4 regions of the Pectobacterium aroidearum genome follow, and region 3 is predicted to be linked to each of the others. Evidence: predicted binding sites of a transcription regulator. Region 3 holds the regulator's gene; each other region holds the start of a gene.

Region 1 (4,172 bases), 1.0 Mb from region 3:
TGATGATTTTCCCTGCGGTCGCAGTAGTCATGGGGCTGTACCATCGTTTCAGTACGCCGATTGTGCGCAAGGTGCGAAGCTATCTGGCTGACATTAATGATGGTTTCAACGAAGTGATTAATGGCATGGGCGTCATTCAGCAGTTTCGCCAGCAGGCTCGCTTTGGCAAGAAACTGGGGGCTTCCAGCCACGCGCATTATGAGGCGCGAATGAAGGCGTTGCGTCTGGAAGGTTTCCTGTTGCGACCGCTGCTGAGCTTATTTGCCGCGATGGTGCTGTGTGGTTTGTTGATGCAATTTGGTTTCAGCTCGGTAGGGTCGGTTGGCGTCGGGGTACTGTATGCGTTTATCAACTATCTTGGCCGTCTGAATGAACCGCTGATTGAGCTGACAACCCAGCAGTCCATGTTACAGCAGGCTGTCGTTGCCGGTGAGCGCATCTTTGAACTGATGGATGGTGCAAAGCAGGGCTATGGCGATGATGAACGTCCGCTGGCTACCGGGCGCGTCGATATTGACGATGTCTCTTTCTCGTATGGCACGGAAAAGCGGGTACTACAGCATATTTCTCTGACGATACCAGAGCGTGGGTTTGTCGCGCTGGTCGGGCATACTGGCAGCGGAAAAAGCACCCTGGCCAGTTTATTGATGGGGTATTACACGCCGGATGAGGGAGAAATTCGGCTTGATGACCGGCCACTATGGACGCTTTCTCATGCGGTGTTGCGCCAAAATGTGGCAATGGTGCAGCAGGATCCCGTTGTGCTGGCGGAGTCCATGTTTGTGAATGTGACGCTGGGGCGTGATATCAGCGAAGAGGCGGTCTGGCGCGTGCTGGAAGTGGTACAACTTGCTGAGCTGGTTCGAGATTTTCCGGAAGGATTGCATACGCGTATTGGCGAGCAAGGGAACAACTTGTCTACCGGGCAAAAACAGCTGTTAGCGATTGCACGAGTGCTGGTGCAAACGCCTAAAATCCTGATTCTCGATGAAGCGACGGCGAATATTGACTCGGGTACGGAGCAAGCGGTGCAAAAGGCACTGCGCATCATCAGGAAGCAGACAACCTTGATTATCATCGCGCATCGGCTTTCCACCATCGTTGAGGCCGACACGATAATGGTGCTCCATCATGGGCAAACTGTTGAGCGGGGAACGCATGAGCAACTGCTGCAACAGCAGGGGCGCTATTATCAGATGTATCAACTGCAACTGGCCGGAGAGGATCTTGCGGCCGCCAGCACTGAGCCTTGCACGGCATAATTCTATTATTTGTCATTCGATGGTCTGCACCGCCTTGAGTGGTGCAGACTGACAGTCTTCTTATGTCTTCGCACCATCAGCAAGCATTATGATTCTGGTTTTTACCCGCGCTGCACTGAAAACACTCCTTGCGCACTAAAATAGTGCAATTCTTGCCCAAATCTTCTTGTCTTTCTTTCCTGCTGTGTTTGCTTTTTGTCCTTTCTCATCTTTAAACACGTTCTCTTTCCTGATTTATGCCAGATAAATCATTTATGGCACACCCTTTGCTTTAGTTATGGCGTAGACCTACTTCATAGAGCACATAATCGAACAAGTGACGGGCGAAAGCCTGAACGTAATGGCTAGGGGGAAGACAAATGAAACTGGTTACTGTGGTGATAAAACCATTCAAGCTGGAAGATGTACGTGAAGCGTTATCTTCTGTCGGCATCCAGGGGCTCACCGTCACTGAGGTGAAAGGATTTGGTCGTCAGAAAGGGCACGCGGAACTCTACCGCGGCGCAGAATACAGCGTTAACTTTTTACCCAAGGTAAAAATTGATATCGCGATTGCAGATGACCAACTGGACGAAGTGATCGATGTTATCAGTAAAGCCGCGTACACCGGAAAAATTGGTGACGGCAAAATTTTTGTCGCCGAGCTGCAAAGAGTTATCCGTATTCGTACGGGTGAAACTGACGAAGCTGCACTTTAACAACACCTAACGTAGATACGTAAATAGGGATGGAAAAATGAAAAAATTACTCTCTTCATTAGGTCTCGGTGTGGCGGCATTACTCCCGTCCTGGGCAATGGCTGCAACACCGACGATTGATAAAGCGGATAACGCTTTTATTATGATTTGTACCGCACTGGTACTCTTTATGACTATACCGGGCATTGCACTGTTTTATGGCGGTCTGATCCGTTCTAAGAACGTTCTGTCCATGATGACGCAGGTGAGCGTAACGTTCGCGATGGTCTGTATCCTGTGGGTGGTTTACGGGTATAGCCTGGCCTTCAGCGAAGGTAACGCCTTCTTCGGTGGTTTCAGCACGTTTATGCTGAAAGGCATCGGAATTGAATCCATTAGCGGAACCTTCTATCAGTTCGTGCACGTGGCGTATCAGGCTTCCTTTGCTTGTATCACCGTTGCGCTGATTGTTGGTGCGATTGCTGAGCGTATCCGCTTCTCTGCTGTGCTGATTTTCGTTGCGCTGTGGCTGACGTTCTCCTACCTGCCGATGACGCACATGGTGTGGGGCGGCGGTTATCTGGCTGCGGATGGCGCGCTGGACTTCGCTGGTGGTACGGTGGTTCACATCAACGCCGCAGTGGCTGGGTTGGTTGGTGCTTACCTGCTGGGCAAACGTGCTGGTTTTGGCAAAGAAGCCTTCAAACCGCATAACCTGCCAATGGTATTTATCGGTACGGCGATTCTGTATATCGGCTGGTTTGGCTTCAACGCTGGTTCCGCCGGTGCCGCGAACGGTATTGCTGCTCTGGCTTTCCTGAACACGGTTGTCGCGACAGCTGCTGCGATTCTGGCATGGGTTGGCGGTGAGTGGATGGTTCGCGGTAAACCTTCTCTGCTGGGCGCATGCTCAGGCTGTATCGCGGGTCTGGTAGCTATCACGCCAGCGGCAGGTACGGTGGGCGTGGGTGGTGCTCTGATCATCGGTCTGGCTGGTGGCGTTGCAGGTCTGTGGGGCGTAACGGTACTGAAAAGATGGCTGCGTGTGGATGACCCTTGTGATGTGTTCGGTGTTCACGGCGTGTGCGGTATCGTTGGTTGTATCCTGACAGGTGTATTCACATCGGCTTCTCTGGGCGGTACTGGCTATGCTGAAGGCGTGACGATGGCGCATCAGGTTTGGGTTCAACTGTTCAGCGTCATTGTTTGTCTGGTGTGGTCCGGCGTGGTGGCATTCGTTGCCTTCAAAGTAGCGGATATGATTGTCGGCCTGCGTGTACCTGAAGATCAAGAGCGCGAAGGTCTGGATGTCAACAGCCATGGCGAGAGTGCTTACAACCAATAAGAACGCCTACATCAATCAGTAAGAGTGCTCAAATACAGTAAGCAGGCGTGGGGGAAACTCCATGCCTGTTTTCTTATCAGTCTTAAACTCTTGTGATTCTTAAGCCACCTCCTCAGGAGGTGGTTTTTTACTTTATGGCGTTACCGCAATGTTTACTGCTGGCGGCGACGCATGACGCCTTCCTGCACGCTGGACGCAACCAACACACCTTCACGGGTGTAGAATTGCCCACGTACGAAACCACGAGCGCCGGATGCAGAGGTACTTTCCACGGTGTATAACAGCCAGTCGTCTAACCGGAAATCACGGTGGAACCACATCGAGTGATCAATCGTGGCGACCTGCATACCCGGTTCCAAAAAGCCAACGCCATGAGGCTGTAAGGCTGTGAGTAGGAAGTTGCAGTCAGACGTATAGCCAAGCAGGTATTGGTGAATACGCTTATCGTCCGGCAGAGGGCCGCAGGCCTTGCACCAGACGTGTCGCACCGGCTCGTCCACTTCGCCTTTTAAAGGGTTATGGAATTTAACCGGACGCATCTCAATCGGGCTGGCCTGAATAAATTTGTCGCGAAAGCGGGGCGGTAGAAGATGCTGCATATCTTGCGCGATTTCCTGCTCGGATTTTAGCGCTTCTGGCGGCGCAACCTCCGGCATTACATTCTGGTGTTCAAATCCTTCTTCATGGCTTTGAAAAGAGGCCGTCATATAAAAAATAGGGCGGCCATTCTGGATGGCGCTGACGCGTCTGGCGCTGAAACTGTTGCCATCGCGCAGGTTTTCAACGTCATAAATAATCGGTTTCTGGCTGTCGCCGGGCAGCAAAAAGTAGCTGTGAAAAGAGTGAATGTTGCGCTCGACGGGAACGGTCTGTTTGGCGGCTGACATG
Region 2 (4,172 bases), 330 kb from region 3:
AGCAGGCCTGTACCAGACGTCATGGTCATGAATTCGGTACGGAAGCCGATCAGACCGCGAGCTGGGATCAGGTAATCCAGACGGATACGACCTTTGCCATCTGGAATCATGTCTTTCACATCACCTTTACGCTCACCCATGGCTTGCATGACTGAACCCTGGTGCTGTTCTTCGATGTCCAGCGTCACGTTTTCAAACGGCTCTTGGTTACGGCCGTCGATAACGCGGTTAATAACTTTCGGACGTGATACAGCCAGTTCAAAGCCTTCACGACGCATGTTTTCGATCAGAACCGACAGGTGCAATTCACCACGGCCAGAAACGCGGAACGCATCGGCATCTTCGGTTTCGTCAACGCGCAGGGCAACGTTGTGCACCAGCTCTTTGTTCAGACGCTCCAGAATCTGGCGCGACGTAACATACTTACCTTCTTTACCACAGAACGGTGAAGTGTTGACGTTGAAGAACATGGTAACGGTAGGTTCATCGACGCTCAGTGCTGGCAGCGCTTCGACATTCTGCGGATCGCAGATGGTGTCGGAAATGTTCAGCTCGCCCAGACCGGTGATCGCGATGATATCGCCTGCTTCCGCTTCGGTTGCGTCAATACGCTCCAGACCCAGGTGAGTCAGAACTTTACCGACTTTACCGTTACGAGTTTTGCCTTCGCTATCAACAATAGTCACTTGTTGGTTAGGCTTCACTTTACCGCGCTTGATACGGCCGATACCGATAACGCCAACATAGTTGTTGTAGTCCAGCTGAGAGATCTGCATCTGGAACGGCGCATTCATCTCAACCTGAGGCGGAGACACGTGATCGACAATCGCCTGATACAGCGGGGTCATATCTTCCGCCATGTCGGTATGGTCAAGACCCGCGATACCATTCAGCGCAGAAGCATAAATGATCGGGAAATCCAGCTGTTCGTCAGTCGCATCCAGGTTCACGAACAGGTCGAATACCTGATCGACAACCCAGTCAGGACGCGCGCCAGGACGGTCAACTTTGTTGATAACCACAATCGGCTTCAGACCGTTGGCAAATGCTTTTTTGGTCACGAAACGCGTTTGCGGCATCGGGCCATCCATCGCATCAACAACCAGCAGTACCGAGTCAACCATCGACATTACACGCTCAACCTCGCCGCCGAAGTCGGCGTGTCCCGGGGTATCTACGATGTTAATGCGGTAGTCTTTCCAATTAATGGCGGTATTTTTTGCGAGGATGGTAATTCCACGCTCTTTCTCCAAATCGTTGGAGTCCATTACACGCTCGGTTGCTTCGACACGTTCACCGAACGTTCCGGATTGTTGCAACAGCTTGTCGACCAGGGTGGTTTTCCCATGGTCAACGTGCGCAATAATGGCGATGTTACGCAAATTTTCGATCACAGCTTTGCCTCAGGCATTTAGAAATAGCGCGCTATTGTACACGTATTAATCGAGGGACTAAACAAGATCACAAGCATCTATGATAAACAACCTAGAGCTGCCTGCTTTGTGATCCCTTTCACGGTGCAAAAGCGCTACAAGCGAACACGAATGCACTAAATAAGTGCAATAATTCACACATGGAGCACCATTTTGGTGCTTTAGACTATAATGGTGCAGTGGATTTCTATGAGAAAGTCCCAAGTAGCAACACATTGCACACATTTAAAAAGTTGGCACACTTTTAGCTTTAGTCTACTCACGGCAACAACATCAATCCACAACGATATTCGTTCCACGACGATAAATGACCAATCGGGAGAACCAAGTATGTCCGCAGAACATGTTTTGACGATGCTGAATGAGCACGAAGTGAAGTTTGTTGATTTACGCTTCACGGATACTAAAGGTAAAGAGCAGCACGTCACCATTCCGGCTCATCAAGTCAATGCCGACTTCTTCGAAGAAGGTAAAATGTTTGATGGTTCCTCGATTGGCGGCTGGAAAGGTATTAACGAGTCAGACATGGTTCTGATGCCAGATGCCAGCACCGCGATGATCGATCCGTTCTTCGAAGATTCCACGCTGATCATTCGTTGTGACATCCTTGAGCCAGGCACCATGCAGGGCTACGATCGTGACCCACGTTCTATCGCAAAACGTGCGGAAGACTTCCTGCGTTCTTCCGGCATTGCCGATACCGTCCTGTTCGGGCCAGAGCCAGAATTCTTCCTGTTCGATGACATCCGTTTCGGCAGCAGCACTTCTGGTTCCCACGTTGCTATCGACGATGTCGAAGCTTACTGGAACTCCGGTAAAGAATACGAAGGCGGTAACAAAGGTCACCGTCCAGGTCTGAAAGGCGGCTATTTCCCAGTTCCACCAGTCGATTCATCACAGGACATCCGTTCTGCTATGTGTCTGACCATGGAGCAAATGGGTCTGGTTGTTGAAGCTCACCACCACGAAGTGGCAACTGCTGGTCAGAACGAAGTGGCTACCCGCTTCAACACTATGACCAAAAAAGCTGACGAAATTCAGATCTACAAATATGTCGTGCATAACGTAGCTCACGCTTACGGTAAAACCGCGACCTTCATGCCAAAACCTATGTTCGGTGATAACGGTTCTGGTATGCACTGCCACATGTCTCTGTCTAAAGACGGTACTAACCTGTTCGCTGGCGACAAATACGGCGGCCTGTCTGAACTGGCTCTGTTCTACATCGGCGGTGTTATCAAGCACGCTAAAGCCATCAACGCCCTGGCGAACCCAACCACCAACTCCTACAAGCGTCTGGTCCCAGGCTACGAAGCCCCAGTTATGCTGGCTTACTCTGCCCGTAACCGTTCTGCTTCAATCCGTATCCCGGTTGTTGCCAGCCCGAAAGCACGTCGTATCGAAGCACGCTTCCCGGATCCAGCAGCTAACCCATACCTGTGCTTCGCTGCACTGCTGATGGCTGGCCTCGACGGCATCATCAACAAAATCCACCCTGGCGATGCTATGGACAAAAACCTGTACGACCTGCCGCCAGAAGAAGAAGCAGAGATTCCAAAAGTTGCAGGTTCTCTGGACGAGGCCCTGGCTGCACTGAACGAAGACCGCGAGTTCCTGACCCGTGGTGGCGTGTTCACCGACGACGCTATCGAAGCGTATATCGAACTGCGTAAATCTGAGATTGACCGCGTTCGTATGACGCCGCACCCAGTAGAGTTCGAACTGTACTACAGCGTTTAATAACTACAGCGTCTAATATTTATACCCTAAATAATTCGAGTTGCGTGAAGGCGGCAACCGCACGAGTCCCCAGGAGCTTACATAAGTAAGTGACTGGGGTGAGTAAGCGCAGCCAACGCACAAGCAGCTTGAAGTATGACGGGTATATCTCGGTGTGGTTGGGTGTGCTGATACCCGACCATCACCGATAAACAACAGAATACTAAGAAGTTTGTTCTTGTTGCCGTGGAAACGCTTCAGCCCATCTTCGGATGGGCTTTTTTCACCGCCGGCATTGGCCGTTGCGACGTAACATCCATCATCCACACTACAATGCACCATGCTGGTGCGGGAGTCTGCGTTATGGCAACAGGCACGCTGCCCGATGCTGGGCAGATCCTAAATTCCCTGATAAACAGTATCTTATTGCTGGATAACGATCTGGCTATTCACTATTCCAACCCGGCAGCACAGCAATTACTGGCACAAAGCTCGCGTAAATTATCCGGCACACCGCTGCCCGATTTGCTGGGATACTTTTCTCTGAATATCGATTTACTGCGTGAAAGTCTGGATTCAGGGCAAGGTTTTACGGATAACGAAGTCACTCTCGTCGTAGATGGTAAAGCGCACATCATGTCGCTCACCGCTCAGCGGGTACAAAACGATTTTATCCTACTGGAAATGGCGCCGATGGATAACCAGCGCCGTCTCAGTCAGGAACAGCTTCAACATGCACAACAGCAGGCTGCCCGTGATTTAGTCCGGGGTCTGGCGCATGAGATAAAAAATCCGCTTGGCGGATTACGCGGTGCCGCACAGTTGCTTGCTAAAGCCTTGCCCGATCCGGCATTGACAGAATATACCAAGGTCATCATCGAACAGGCGGACCGCCTGCGTAATTTGGTCGATCGCCTGCTCGGGCCTCAGCAGCCCGGCCTGCACGTCACCCAAAGCATCCATCAGGTCGCCGAACGCGTTTGTCAGCTCGTGTCACTGGAAAAGCCAGACAATGTAACG
Region 3 (4,172 bases):
GGCAATCGGATAAGGTTTTGGCCTTCAACGATCTGTTGGATAAACTATCAGTAACGGCAAATCAGGTCGCGTATATCGGCGACGATATGATCGACTGGCCGGTGATGGCACAGGTCGGGTTGAGCGTCGCCGTGGCTGACGCCCACCCGCTGTTGTTACCACGCGCAGATTATGTCACCCGCATTGCGGGAGGGCGTGGCGCAGTACGTGAGCTGTGTGATTTGATTCTGTTCTCGCAGGACAAGCTGGAGCATGCCAAAGGGTTGTCAATATGAGTAAAACCAAACGTTGGCTCACCGCTTTTCTGGCCCTGTTGGTGCTTATCCTTATCGGCTGGAATATTGCGGATGACGACACGGTAGCGGCACCGGATGCAAACGACCCCGCCGTGCCGGTTTATACCAGCGAAAAGACCAACACCCAGGTATACAGCCCTGCGGGTAAGCTGAGTTACCGACTGATTTCGGAAAAAGCGGAGTATTTCAACGACGAGCAGTTGAGTTGGTTTACCGCCCCCGTTGCCACGCTGTTCAACGAACAGGGGACGGCAACCTGGTCAGTACGCGCCGACCGCGCCAAGCTGACAAAAGACAAGATGCTCTATCTGTACGGCCACGTCGAGGTGAATAGCCTGACGAAAGACGCACAGCTTCAGCGCATCACAACGAATAATGCCCAGGTGAATCTGGTGACGCAGGACGTTTCATCCGATGATGAAGTCACCCTGTACGGGACCAGCTTTACCTCAAGCGGAATGAAAATGCGCGGAAACCTGCGTAATAAAACGGCCGAGTTGATCGAAAAGGTAAAAACCTCTTATGAAATCCAAAACCAATAACCTGATGCGTAACACCCTGATCGCCAGCTCGCTGTTTGCCGTCAGCGTTTCCGCCTTTGCCGTCACTGGCGATAGCAACCAACCTATTCGCATTGATTCAGCACAGCAATCTCTGGACATGCAGGGCAATACGGTGACGTTCACCGGCAATGTTGTCGTGAAACAAGGGACGATTGAAGTAAAAGCCGACAAGGTCGTCGTGACACGCCCACAAGGCACGCAAGGCAGTGAAGTGGTAGAAGGCTACGGTAACCCTGTGACGTTCTATCAGATGCAGGACAACGGCAAACCGGTGAAAGGTCACGCGCAGAAAATCCGCTACGAGCTGGCCAAAGACCTTCTGGTGCTGACAGGCAATGCCTATCTGGAACAGCAGGATAGCAATGTCAAAGGCGATCGCATCACTTATCTGGTGAAACAGCAGCAGATGGAAGCGACCAGCGAAAAAGGAAAGCGCGTAACGACGGTATTGGTTCCCTCTCAGCTTCAAGATAAAGAGAACAAGAGCCAGCCTTCTCGTTCTCAACAACCGCAACCACGGGTCACTGAGTAAGTTATGGCAACATTAACCGCAGAAAATCTGGCCAAGGCGTACAAAGGCCGTAAGGTCGTCGAAAATGTCAGCCTGACCGTCAATTCCGGTGAAATCGTCGGCCTGCTCGGGCCGAACGGTGCAGGCAAAACGACAACGTTCTACATGGTTGTGGGTATCGTCCCGCGTGATGAAGGGCGTATTGTCATTGACGACGACGACATCAGCCTGCTCCCTTTGCATGAACGTGCACTGCGCGGCATCGGCTACCTGCCGCAGGAAGCCTCTATTTTTCGTCGCTTAAGCGTCTATGACAACCTGATGGCCGTGTTACAGATCCGTAAAGATCTGACGACCGAGCAGCAAGAAGATCGTGCCAATGAGTTAATGGAAGAATTCCATATTATTCATTTGCGCGATAGTCTGGGACAATCGCTGTCCGGTGGGGAAAGACGCCGCGTAGAGATTGCGCGTGCGCTGGCGGCGAATCCGAAGTTCATCCTATTGGATGAACCGTTTGCGGGCGTAGACCCGATCTCCGTACTGGATATTAAAAAAATCATTGAGCATCTGCGTGACAGCGGACTTGGCGTGTTGATTACCGATCATAACGTCCGCGAAACGCTCGATGTCTGTGAACGAGCCTACATCGTGAGTCAGGGCAACCTGATCGCCCACGGTTCGCCGACCGATATTCTGGCCGATGAACAGGTGAAGCGCGTCTATCTGGGCGAAGGCTTCCGACTCTGATAGGGTAATATTTTATCTTTGCAGTACTTATGGGACGTTAGCGCGATTTATGAAGCAAGGTTTGCAACTCAGGCTTAGCCAGCAACTGGCCATGACCCCACAGCTCCAACAGGCCATCCGCCTGTTGCAACTGTCCACGCTTGAATTGCAACAGGAAATTCAGCAGGCGCTGGAAAGCAATCCGTTGCTCGAACAAACGGATCAGCACGACGAAATCGAGTCATTTGAAAAGGCAGACAGCGATTCGCTGGATACCGGTGAAGCCCTTGAACAAAGGGACATGCCGGAAGAATTACCGATCGATGCCACCTGGGATGAGATCTACTCCGCAGGCACGCCATCGGGCACTGGCACCGACTATCGCGATGAAGAACTGCCGATTTATCAAGGTGAAACCACGCAAACGCTTCAGGATTACCTGATGTGGCAGGTTGAGCTGACGCCGTTTTCAGATACCGACGCGGCCATCGCGACCTCTATCGTTGATGCCGTCGACAACACCGGCTACCTGACCGTGCCGCTAGAGGACATTCTTGACAGCATCGGCGATGACGACGTGACCTTGGAAGAAGTCGAAGCTGTACTCAAACGCGTACAACGCTTTGATCCCGTTGGCGTCGCTGCCCGCGATCTGCGTGATTGTATGCTGGTACAGCTTTCCCAATTCGCCGATAGCACCCCACGTCTGGCCGAAGCTCGCCTGATCGTCAGCGATCACCTCGATCTGTTAGCCAATCATGATTTCCGCAGCCTGATCCGCGTGACTCGTTTAAAAGAAGAGGTGCTGAAAGAAGCACTGGCGTTGATCCAATCGCTCGATCCACGTCCGGGGCAGTCGATCAACACCGGCGAATCCGAATACGTGATCCCTGACGTGCTGGTACGAAAAGTTCAAGGCATTTGGGCCGTTGAACTGAACACCGACAGCATTCCCCGCCTGCAGATTAACCAGCAGTATGCGGCGCTGGGCAACAGCGCACGCAACGACAGCGACGGGCAATTTATCCGCAGCAACCTGCAAGAGGCGCGCTGGCTCATCAAGAGCCTGGAAAGTCGCAATGACACGCTGCTGAAAGTAACCCGTTGCATCGTCGAACAGCAGCAGGATTTCTTCGAGCAGGGTGAAGAATTCATGAAGCCCATGGTACTGGCAGACATCGCTCAGGCGGTGGATATGCATGAATCCACCATCTCACGCGTCACGACACAGAAGTTCCTGCACAGTCCGCGCGGCATTTTTGAACTAAAATATTTCTTCTCCAGCCATGTGAATACCGATAGCGGCGGAGAAGCCTCGTCAACGGCCATTCGCGCGCTGGTGAAGAAGCTTATTGCGGCGGAAAACCCCGTCAAACCACTAAGCGACAGCAAGCTTACGGCGCTGCTCTCCGATCAGGGCATCATCGTGGCGCGCCGTACCGTGGCAAAATACCGAGAGTCTTTATCTATCCCACCATCAAATCAGCGTAAACAACTGATTTGATCTCAACAGAGAAGGAAGACACTATGCAGCTCAATATTACCGGACACCACATCGAGATCACTGAACCGCTGCGTGATTTTGTGAATGGCAAGTTTGCCAAATTAGAGCAGTATTTTGACCGGATTAATCAGGTCAATGTGGTATTGAGAGTGGAAAAAGTTCAGCAAATTGCCGAGGCCACGCTCCACGTTAATGGTGGCGAGCTGCATGCAACCTCAGAAGCGGAAGATATGTACGCCGCGATAGATTTATTGATTGATAAACTGGCAAGACAGCTCAATAAGCATAAAGATAAACTCAAGCAGCACTAATTTTCTCCTTTGCCGTTTGGCAAAGGAACAAACTCGGCCCATCCATCGGGTGGGTCGGGATCACCAGAAGTGAAAGCGTCGTTAAGTGAAAATAAAATGAACCACGATCCCGTATTGCAACTCAGCACCGTATTACGTCCTGAGTGCACCCGAAGCACCGTCCACTGCCAGAGTAAGAAACGGGCATTGGAAATTATCAGCGAGCTGGCCGCTAGGCAGCTTAACATTCCTTCGCAGATTATCTTTGATGCCATCCTG
Region 4 (4,172 bases), 950 kb from region 3:
ATAGCCAGAGGGATAACATTTCGAATGGCTAAGTCCGTACTGTTTGCTGAAAAAAAACAGGAAATATGCCCAGACTGTGGGTCAGTGCTGGTTATCCGTTCTGGCCGGCACGGCCCATTCTTAGGCTGTTCTGCGTATCCAGAATGCGAATTTATTCGCCCACTGAAAGCGCAGGCTGATGGACATATCGTCAAAGTGTTGGATGGGCAACAGTGCCCGCTTTGTCAGTCGACGTTGGTACTAAGGCAAGGCCGTTATGGGATGTTCATCGGCTGTGGCAATTACCCTGAATGCCATCATACTGAGACTATCGATCGCCCTGATGACACGGCGATTCGATGCCCACAGTGTAATGAAGGCACCTTGTTACAGCGTAAGTCTCGCTACGGTAAGGTATTTCATTCTTGCGATCGCTATCCCGATTGCCAGTTTACGTTAAACCATAAGCCGATAGCGGGTGAATGTCCTTCTTGCCATTACGCCTTATTGTTTGAGAAAAAAACGGCACAAGGCATCAAGCTATTTTGTGCCAGTAAATTATGTGGAAAGCCAGTAACGGCAGAAGTTGATAAGAATGAGTGATGTCTCTGATGAACTAATGATTCCTGTTTTACGGGAATTACATAATGAACAGGTTATTGCGTACCCGACTGAGGCGGTATTTGGGTTGGGCTGCGATCCTGATAGTGAAGTGGCGGTTAATCGTCTGCTAGCTTTAAAGCAGCGCCCCTGGCAAAAAGGGTTGATCCTGATTGCGGCAGATTTTAGCCAACTGGCTCCTTATATTGATGACAGCGTGTTATCCGATGAGCAGAAGGCGATGATGTTTTCCACATGGCCTGGTCCGGTTACTTGGGTATTACCTGCAAAACGTACGACTCCACAATGGTTAACGGGGCAATTTTCTTCTCTTGCTGTGCGCGTTAGTGACCATCCGTTAGTTAAAGAACTGTGCCAGCGTTACGGTAAACCGTTGGTGTCGACCAGCGCCAATTTAAGTGGTCAACCTCCTTGCCGTACGGCTCAGGAAGTTTCTCAACAATTTGGTGATGATTTTCCTGTGCTAGTTGGGGATGTTGGCGGAAGAATGAACCCATCCGAAATCAGGGATGTATTAACAGGCGAGCTTATTCGTCAGGGGTAATAGCAAGTTGGAGGGGAACGTGTCTGAAGTAACGTCTTTTGCAGTTTTTGGCAATCCGATTGCGCATAGTAAATCACCTCGCATACATGAGCTATTTGCTGCACAGACGGGGATAACGTTAACGTACGAGCGCGTTTTAGCGCCTCTGGATGATTTTGAGCAAATGCTGCGTCAGTATTTTCTCAATGGTGCTGGTGGTGCGAATGTCACTGCGCCCTTTAAAGAGCGTGCCTTTGCCGAAGCTGATGAGCGTAGCGAATGCGCGGCGCTTGCAGGGGCGGTTAATACATTGAAGAGACTGAGTGACGGTCGCCTATTTGGTGATAATACAGATGGTATTGGTTTACTTAGCGATCTGCAACGATTGGCGCTGGTGAAGCCGTTGGATCGTGTGTTGCTGGTGGGGGCCGGCGGCGCGGCGCGCGGGGTTATCCAACCCTTACTGGCTTATGGCTGTACGGTTGTGCTGACGAATAGGACGTTTTCCAAGGCTGATGAATTGGTTAAGGTCTTCAGTGGTATTGGAGATATTCATGCTGTTTCCCTCGACGATTTGCATGGTCTATCATTCGATCTGATCATTAACGCGACATCTTCCGGGATGTACGACAGTATTCCTAACTTACCGCCAGAACTCATTTCACCGGAAACATGCTGTTATGACATGTTCTATCTGCCACAACTGACACCTTTTTTGTCATGGTGCGTACAGCATGGTGCTATCCACTATGCAGATGGTTTGGGAATGTTGGTGGGGCAAGCGGCACATGCGTTTAAGATTTGGCATGGGGTGATGCCAGATGTAGAACCAGTAATTGCTTTGCTAAAGCAGGATCTTGCGACGTGAATCAGGCGATCCAGTTCCCAGATCGTGAAAGTTGGGATGATAAGGCCATGGCGATCCGTTGCCCTGTTTTAGTGAATGGCTTTCAGCAGGAATGCTTAGTGAGCGCAGAGCTGCTTCAGCAACGCTATGGTGGTAATAGCCCTGAACAGTGGCTGTCACTGTTCAGGGAATATCGATGGGACCTTGAAGATGAACTGGAGAAAATGATCGTTGCTGAAGAATGGGATGATGAAGGTTACTACTCGTTGTCCTGAGCGAGATATTCATCTTTCCAACGAACATAGTTGTTTGCCGAGTAAATTAATCCTTCTATTTCTTCTTGTGTCAGTGGTCTAATTTTTTTGACTGGGCTGCCGAGGTATAGATGTCCCTTTTCTAGTCGTTTTCCTGGAGGGACCAGGCTACCAGCACCAATCATGACATCATCTTCAACAATGGCGCCATCCAGAAGTATTGACCCCATTCCTACCAGAACCCGATTTCCTATTCGGCAACCGTGCAGCATCGCTTTATGACCCACCGTGACATCTTCCCCAATAATAAGCGGGTTACCTTCTGGTTTTTTCTCTGAACAGTGGGTGATATGGAGCACTGATCCATCCTGAATATTGCTTCGGGCGCCGATCGTAATGTAGTTAACATCACCGCGTATGGCGACAAGGGGCCAGATACCAACATCATCGCCTAGTGTTACTTTGCCAATCACCACGCTGGAGTGATCGACCATGACTCTTTCGCCTAAAACGGGAGAAATGCCGTTATAACGACGGAATGTTTTTGCACTCATCGACAACCTCGTAGTTATTTTCCACATACTGATATTCGCATTACAGACAAAATATCGACAGATATGAGACATCGGCAACTGAAAAGTGGTGTGGATCGAGTAAGATCTCATCGAAAGGGTCGAAAAACAGGCGAATAGAAAAAAAGATCAAGAAAGTTGTTGTGTAACGAAAACGGATCCCTATAATGCGCCTCCATCGACACGGCGCTGTGATTCACAACCGGGTCGGTAAAGAAAGAGAAAACGCTTTAAAATAAGCGTTGACTCTGAAGGTGAAAAGCGTAATATACGCCACCTCGCGAAGCGGTTAAGGCTGCAACGCACTGCTCTTTAACAATTTAATCAGACAATCTGTGTGGGCACTCACAAGACCGTATCTTAACGATATAAAAAGTCTTGAAGAGTGAACAACAGTAAATTCATTACGAATAAACAGTTTTAATTCTTTGAGCATCGCTGACGAGTTCAGCAAATCAAACAAATCTTAAATTGAAGAGTTTGATCATGGCTCAGATTGAACGCTGGCGGCAGGCCTAACACATGCAAGTCGAGCGGTAGCACAGAGAGCTTGCTCTCGGGTGACGAGCGGCGGACGGGTGAGTAATGTCTGGGAAACTGCCTGATGGAGGGGGATAACTACTGGAAACGGTAGCTAATACCGCATAACGTCTTCGGACCAAAGAGGGGGACCTTCGGGCCTCTTGCCATCAGATGTGCCCAGATGGGATTAGCTAGTAGGTGAGGTAATGGCTCACCTAGGCGACGATCCCTAGCTGGTCTGAGAGGATGACCAGCCACACTGGAACTGAGACACGGTCCAGACTCCTACGGGAGGCAGCAGTGGGGAATATTGCACAATGGGCGCAAGCCTGATGCAGCCATGCCGCGTGTGTGAAGAAGGCCTTCGGGTTGTAAAGCACTTTCAGCGGGGAGGAAGGCGGTGAGATTAATACTCTCATCGATTGACGTTACCCGCAGAAGAAGCACCGGCTAACTCCGTGCCAGCAGCCGCGGTAATACGGAGGGTGCAAGCGTTAATCGGAATGACTGGGCGTAAAGCGCACGCAGGCGGTTTGTTAAGTCAGATGTGAAATCCCCGAGCTTAACTTGGGAACTGCATTTGAAACTGGCAAGCTAGAGTCTTGTAGAGGGGGGTAGAATTCCAGGTGTAGCGGTGAAATGCGTAGAGATCTGGAGGAATACCGGTGGCGAAGGCGGCCCCCTGGACAAAGACTGACGCTCAGGTGCGAAAGCGTGGGGAGCAAACAGGATTAGATACCCTGGTAGTCCACGCTGTAAACGATGTCGATTTGGAGGTTGTGCCCTTGAGGCGTGGCTTCCGGAGCTAACGCGTTAAATCGACCGCCTGGGGAGTACGGCCGCAAGGTTAAAAC

Evidence for each region. Region 3 encodes sigma-54, which starts transcription at its own class of promoters, with help from an activator protein. Its sites were predicted from a motif close to GTTGGCACANNTTTCGCTNT; they were not measured.
Region 1: the regulator sigma-54 is predicted to act here: its motif matches at 1,516-1,535, upstream of glnK (P-II family nitrogen regulator).
Region 2: the regulator sigma-54 is predicted to act here: its motif matches at 1,666-1,685, upstream of glnA (glutamate--ammonia ligase).
Region 4: the regulator sigma-54 is predicted to act here: its motif matches at 3,055-3,074, upstream of AB8809_RS02310 (gamma carbonic anhydrase family protein).

What each region holds. Positions count from the first base shown of each region.
Region 1 covers NZ_CP166097.1:3,825,841-3,830,012, reverse strand. Annotated here, with positions in the region: gene AB8809_RS17390 (SmdB family multidrug efflux ABC transporter permease/ATP-binding protein) at 1-1,262, shown strand, start outside; gene glnK (P-II family nitrogen regulator) at 1,622-1,960, shown strand; gene amtB (ammonium transporter AmtB) at 1,998-3,284, shown strand; gene tesB (acyl-CoA thioesterase II) at 3,437-4,172, opposite strand, start outside.
Region 2 covers NZ_CP166097.1:5,173,181-5,177,352, forward strand. Annotated here, with positions in the region: gene typA (ribosome-dependent GTPase TypA) at 1-1,394, opposite strand, end outside; gene glnA (glutamate--ammonia ligase) at 1,764-3,173, shown strand; gene glnL (nitrogen regulation protein NR(II)) at 3,516-4,172, shown strand, end outside.
Region 3 covers NZ_CP166097.1:4,842,216-4,846,387, forward strand. Annotated here, with positions in the region: gene kdsC (3-deoxy-manno-octulosonate-8-phosphatase KdsC) at 1-275, shown strand, start outside; gene lptC (LPS export ABC transporter periplasmic protein LptC) at 272-838, shown strand; gene lptA (lipopolysaccharide ABC transporter substrate-binding protein LptA) at 819-1,391, shown strand; gene lptB (LPS export ABC transporter ATP-binding protein) at 1,395-2,120, shown strand; gene rpoN (RNA polymerase factor sigma-54) at 2,170-3,603, shown strand; gene hpf (ribosome hibernation promoting factor) at 3,627-3,914, shown strand; gene ptsN (PTS IIA-like nitrogen regulatory protein PtsN) at 4,011-4,172, shown strand, end outside.
Region 4 covers NZ_CP166097.1:508,852-513,023, forward strand. Annotated here, with positions in the region: gene smg (DUF494 family protein Smg) at 1-4, shown strand, start outside; gene AB8809_RS02290 (topoisomerase DNA-binding C4 zinc finger domain-containing protein) at 25-582, shown strand; gene tsaC (L-threonylcarbamoyladenylate synthase type 1 TsaC) at 575-1,144, shown strand; gene aroE (shikimate dehydrogenase) at 1,164-1,991, shown strand; gene AB8809_RS02305 (DUF1488 domain-containing protein) at 1,988-2,245, shown strand; gene AB8809_RS02310 (gamma carbonic anhydrase family protein) at 2,230-2,778, opposite strand; rRNA gene AB8809_RS02315 (16S ribosomal RNA) at 3,265-4,172, shown strand, end outside.